Regions from separate parts of the Paenibacillus sp. FSL R7-0312 genome, predicted to be linked through region 1. Evidence: riboswitches for the same ligand, from Rfam matches in the RefSeq annotation. Region 1 holds a riboswitch; the other holds the start of a gene.
The links. Region 1 has a riboswitch for cyclic di-GMP ahead of MKX70_RS03755 (anti-repressor SinI family protein). Riboswitches for the same ligand answer to the same signal wherever they lie in the genome.

Region 2: another riboswitch for cyclic di-GMP. It lies ahead of MKX70_RS00610 (PA14 domain-containing protein); the one in region 1 lies ahead of MKX70_RS03755 (anti-repressor SinI family protein).

The regions. Positions count from the first base shown of each region.
Region 1 covers NZ_JBBORE010000001.1:883,066-886,210, forward strand. The annotation lists gene MKX70_RS03740 (TasA family protein) at 1-267, shown strand, start outside; gene MKX70_RS03745 (TasA family protein) at 337-927, shown strand; gene MKX70_RS03750 (helix-turn-helix domain-containing protein) at 1,104-1,436, shown strand; gene MKX70_RS03755 (anti-repressor SinI family protein) at 1,586-1,735, opposite strand; cyclic di-GMP riboswitch class I at 1,764-1,848, opposite strand; gene MKX70_RS03760 (2-oxoglutarate dehydrogenase E1 component) at 2,364-3,145, shown strand, end outside.
Region 2 covers NZ_JBBORE010000001.1:141,298-144,442, reverse strand. The annotation lists gene MKX70_RS00615 (sugar phosphate nucleotidyltransferase) at 336-1,709, shown strand; cyclic di-GMP riboswitch class I at 1,847-1,927, shown strand; gene MKX70_RS00610 (PA14 domain-containing protein) at 1,941-3,145, shown strand, end outside.

The DNA of each region.
Region 1 (3,145 bases):
CTTATTAACAAGGATAAAGTAACTTCGCCTGTCCTGGTTATTTCACTGGCCGACCTTGAGCAGCAAAGTCCGGATCTTGTAGCTAAGGGAATTCTCGGCGGAATCTTTGGTGTAGAGAATGGGGGCATCAAGGCAGGCACCTCAGATAAGCTGAGCGTACAGTTTGCCTTCAAGGAAACCTTCCAGCCGCAAAACTACTATCAAGGCGATACGCTGGCCCTTACCCTGAACTTCGATGCCAATCAGGAAAAAGGCGCCCTCAAATAATCTGCCCTGTCACGCATTCCTGTTCTCTGATCTTTAAAAAACATAATATACTCGAGGAGGAAATTAATTATGGGTATCAAAAAAACATTGGGTCTTGGCGTAGCATCGGCAGCACTGGGATTGTCTTTAATCGGAGGGGGCACCTTCGCTTACTTCAGCTCCACAGCAACCAGCACGGCAACCTTCGCGGCAGGTACGCTGAAGCTCGGCTCTTCCTTCAATACACCTGTTGCCCTGACCAATCTGAAACCGGGTGATTACACCGTACGCACGTTCACCTTGTCCAATGACGGCACTCTGGATATCAAGCTCCTCACGTTGGCTACCAGCTACACCGTAACTGATGCGAAGGGAGATAATGCCGGCCAGGATCTTGGAGATCACTTCAAAATCAAACTTCTCGACAGTTCTTACACCAGCGGGCCGCTTACCGGCCATGTGCTGTCCGAAATCTCCTTGAAGGATCTGAAGAACACATCCAGCTATGATCTCGTAACGGCGGGTGTACTGCCGGGAGGCATCGCCGCTACCCAAACCAAAACCTTCAAGATTGCTTTCGAATTCGTTGACAATACACAGGATCAGAATATCTTCCAGGGTGACGGCTTGGCGCTGAACTGGACATTCAATGCTACGCAAGGTTTGGGAGAAGCCAAATAAGGCTATTAAACTATATACACAAAACGGCATATCCTCCCTCATCCGGGCTGGATATGCCGTTTTGTCTCTCCACTGCCGCCAGCTTCCGTCAGGAACAATGATTTTTGTCGGTTTTGCGAATTTTTGTTATACTGATAACAAAAAGTACGGAGGGCGTTGTAATCGTGTCAGATAACATGGGAAGCCGCATCCATAGGCTCCGTCTGGAGAAGGGTTATTCTTTATCCGAGCTTGCGGATAAGGCTGACGTGGCGAAATCATACTTAAGTAATGTTGAGCGGAATATCCAATCCAACCCCTCCATTCAATTTATCGAAAAAATCGCCGATGCACTTCAAGTATCCATTCACGTATTACTGTATGGCGGAGTTGCAGAAACTGCAGAACCGGTTCTTGATGGAGAATGGTTCAGGCTGGTACAGGATGCGATGGCCTCTGGTATAAGCAAACGTGAATTCAAGGAGTTTCTTGATTATCAGAAATGGCGGCTGGAGCAGAAGGATAACTGAAATACCCCCACAAAGTGAGGCAGCAGCTTCGATGATTACTCAGGTACTTTGATGGGACCCCGAAACAACATGTAAATTCCAACAGAAGAGGGCACAGCGTGTACACCGCTGTGCCCTCTTCTGTATGTATCCGTACAATGCTGAATGCCCTACATCGCCTGGAGTGCTTTTTCACTAAAAAAACGCCGAATCTCGTCCGCCTGGATGCCAGCCTGCTTAGCAGACATTAGCAAATGCACCCATTCTAAATCCAGATCAACTGCCTGCAGTTCGTCATTCCCCTGGTTGGACTTATCCAAGAAATCTCCTCCTAGAATTTTCGCGTCCCCAGGCAGTCCGGCCATCATAGTATTTCTACTTTAGATCCGAGACTTTGTGCCCCTGTCTTTCGGCAGGTTTACCCTTTACTGGACCCTTTACATGAAAGGATCTGAAAGAATCGATGAAACCGTTCTCCGCAATAACATTATACAAGATCTTACATGAAAAGTGTGTCGTTTTCTGGGATTTTTTTATGTTAAATCGTGAGGACCCTTAGCTAAAATTGCCAATGGCTTGTATAAATAATTCCAATTCATCTTCAATCGGTCCAAATTAGTTTAAATATACTAAATAGATTTAATCCTATAACACAATATAGAAGTAATTACCCATTTCTATGATATACAACCACCTAAATCCTTAATTTTTTTATTAACTCCAAAGATATTTTGTTCCTCCGGCCTCACCCGGATAATTTATGATTGTTCTGTATGAATTCCCTGCTGAATCATACCGTTTTGCGAACGGATTGCACGAAAGTATGAATTGATTACCCTGCCGGAAAGTAGCACAATAAGATGAGAATGAAACCGCAAACATCGCAGCTCCGCTAAGCGGTGTTCCTATATACCGCATGTGGAGTTTATCCGTTAGGAGGACCTACTCATGGCCATCAAAGAGCCCTATAACGAATCTGTCTGGAGCAAGTATTACGGTCCCAATCTGGGCTACATTCAGGAGAAATACGAGCAGTTTGTCAAGGACCCTTCTTCCGTAGAGCATCATTACCGCGATCTGTTCACAGTATCCGGCCCGCCTCCCCTGGCTCCGGATGCCGTCAAGACGCCTCCCCCCGCCATCTCGGGAGATACGGAGTGGCTCAAGAAAGCTGTTAAAGCTTCCAAGCTAATGGCTAACATTCGAATATACGGCCATATGGCTGCCGATATCGATCCGCTGGAGCGGAGCACCAACCCGATGGCGAAATGGCTGGAGATCGAGACCTATGAGCTGACGCGCGAAGATCTGAATGCCCTGCCGGCTTCGCTGATCTGGGAGAATGCCCCTGAGGGCGTGCATACCGCTATGGATGCCGTTCACAGAATGCGCCAGGCCTACACACAGACCATCGCCTATGAATTCGGGCATGTGCATGACGAGCGTGAGCTGCGCTGGCTCAACAGCCAGGCGGAATCCACGACGTCGCCTGCTCCACTGAACCATGCGGAACGCAAAGAGCTGCTGAAACGCCTGATTCAGGTAGAACAGTTCGAGACCTTCCTGCACAAGACCTTCGTCGGCCAGAAGCGCTTCAGCCTGGAAGGCAATGATGCGCTCGTACCTATGCTGGATGAAATTGTCCGCGCTGCCGCACATGACGGCGCTGAGCATATCCTGATGGGTATGGCCCACCGCGGAAGACTTAATGTGCTGGCCCACATTCTGGG
Region 2 (3,145 bases), 740 kb from region 1:
CCGGATCTTTAGCCGGGAGCTTCGCCTGCGGGCGAAGCGAATAGCCCCAGCTGTTATGTAATGGAACGGAGAGGAATTTTGGAACTGTAGGAGCGTTAGCGTCCGCCTGAAAGCTTTCCGTAGGAAAGCTAGCTTCGGAAGCATATGCTGTCTCTGGATTTCTACCGCGAAGAGCGGTCTAATCAGGAAATCCGGAGGCAACAGCGGCCGAAAGTCCAAACATTCCTTGCAGTGACTCTCATAACAGCCAGCGCATTAAGCTTTTCCGCAATCTGCAGCTCCCAATAACAATCCGATATTTTCGCGACATCACATAAACTTAGGAGGGTTCACTTATGAAACTAGTACTTCTATCAGGCGGTTCTGGTAAACGGCTCTGGCCCTTGTCCAATGATTCACGTTCGAAGCAATTTCTGAAAGTACTGGAAAGCCCGGCAGGTGAACCGGAATCCATGGTACAGCGGGTATGGAGACAGCTGCAGGAGACAGGGATGGCGGAATCGTCCTACCTGGCTACCGGCCGCAGCCAGGTAGAGATGATTCAGAGCCAGCTGGGCAGCGGGGTGCCGATTATCGTTGAGCCGGAGCGGCGCGATACCTTCCCTGCTATTGCATTGACTGCAGCATACCTGTATTCGATCGCCGGTGTTTCACCAAGCGAGACGGTAGCCATCCTGCCCGTCGACCCTTATGTGGAGTCGTCCTTCTTCGATACCGTTCTGCAGCTGGAGAGCACGATGCTGGAGAGCGGCGCCAATCTGGCGCTGATGGGCGTAGTTCCGGAGCATGCTTCCGAGAAATACGGCTATATCATTCCTACCAGCGCCGAAGCGGGAGCGAGCGGGTATCTGCAGGTCAGCCACTTCCAGGAGAAGCCGGACCGCAAGCAGGCTGAGGAGCTAATCAGTCGGAACGCCCTCTGGAACTGCGGCGTGTTTGCTTTCCGTCTTGGGTATCTGCTGGATATTCTGCAGCGCAAAGGACTGCCACTGAACTATGAGGAACTGCAGAAGCAGTATAAACTGCTGGCTTCCATCAGTTTTGATTATGAGGTGGTAGAAAAAGAAGAGAATATCGTGGTTCAGCCTTACGCCGGATTCTGGAAGGACCTGGGCACCTGGAATACGCTGACCGAAGAAATGACCAGCAATCATGTTGGCAAAGGTTTCGTCACTGCAGATTCCGAAGGCACCTGCCTTATCAACGAACTGGACATTCCGATCACCGTGATCGGGGCGAAGGATCTGATTATCGCCGCCAGCCCGGACGGAATTCTGGTTACGCACAAGGCGGAGAGCCCGCGCATTAAGGAAGTGCTGAAATCTTTTGAACAAAGACCGATGTACGAAGAACGCCGCTGGGGCCACTACAAGGTAATTGATTATGTGAAATATGCGGAAGGTAATGAGGTGCTGACGAAGCGGATCTTTATCTCTGAAGGTAAAAATATCAGCTATCAGCTGCATCACAAACGCAGTGAAATCTGGACCATTGTCAGCGGTGAAGCCAGCATTGTGCTCAATGAGAAAATGCATAATGTAAAGGCGGGGGATGTCGTACGGATTCCGGAAGGCACCAAGCATGCGATCCTGGCATTGACAGATATGGAATTTATCGAAGTGCAGACCGGCTCTGAGCTGGTGGAGGAAGATAACATCCGAATCACCTTGGATTGGGAAGATATCGCCTTGCAGCAATTTATTTCGTAGGTCTAATCTATCTATATAACCAATTGTTACAAATCCAAAACAGGTATTAAGAACCAATTATTAAGAAAAATTCATTTTTGCTCTAAATTAAAACTAAATAGAGACGATACTTACGGTAAGAGGGATTAATCCTTCCAATACGACAAAGGCAAACCTAATCGAAAGATAGGGACGCAAAGCTATAGGGCCTTCGCAAGAGTGGCAGCCTGGCTACCGAAAGGAAGATGGATTTTGATAACTTACCGTAAGTCTCGTTTGCTGTGCACTGTGCTGTCTCTGGCCCTTTTATTGACTGCAGTACCTCTGGGACTCGGCGGAATGCCTTCATCTGCAGAAGCTGCATCTAGTTCCAAAGCGCCCGTTAATCCGGAGGCTTCAACCGAAGCAGTCAGATTGCTGGACGATCTGTATTCTATCACTGGAAAAGGCATTATTACCGGCCAACATGACTATCTGGAAAGTCCGGACGAATTCAGCAACAAGCTGAAGGGAACCAGCGGACAATATGCTGCTCTTCACGGGTATGAACTGGGCGTAATTAGCGGGCAATCGGAAAGTACAGCAGCGGCGCAGCGCAGAAATGTTGTGAACAGCGCGATCAACTGGTATAAGGGCGGCGGCATTGTAGCCATGACTTTTCATGAGAATCTGCCCGGTACCGCATACCTCTGGTCCAATGTTCAGAAACCGCTGAGCCAGGCGGAATTCAATAAATATATTACTCCAGGTACAACACAGTACACTGCATTGATTGCAGATCTGGACAAAGTGGCAGTTTCACTTAAAAGCCTGCGGGATGCTGGTGTTCCCGTACTCTGGAGACCTTACCACGAAATGAACGGTAACTGGTTCTGGTGGGGGAAGAAAAATAACTTTGCTTCGCTTTGGAATATTATGTATGACCGTTTCGTGAACGTTCATAAATTAAACAACCTGCTGTGGGTATGGAACCCCAATGCACCCAATGCCTGGTCTGATCCTTATGCGCTGACCTATCCGGGGGCTGACAAGGTGGATGTACTCGCGGCAGATATATATGAGAACGATTATATGAATAAATACCATGACGGCCTGCTTGCCCTTGCGAATGGCAAACCGATTGCCATTGGCGAGAATGGACAAATGCCAAGCACGGCAAAGCTGCAGCTCTCCCAGAAAAATTGGGTATATATGATGAGCTGGGGAAAAATGCTGTATGAAACCAATACCGATGCTACCATCAAAAGCTTCATGAGCGACAGCTATACGGTGACCCGGGACGATTATAAAGCAGGCACATTTGCTCCGTCAACGCCGGTACCAACAGCAACGCCAACGCAGGTACCAACAGCAACGCCAACGCCGGTACCAACAGCAACGCCAACGCCGGTACCAACAGCAACGCCAACGCCGGTACCAACAGCAACGCCAACGCCGGTACCGACAGCAACACCAAT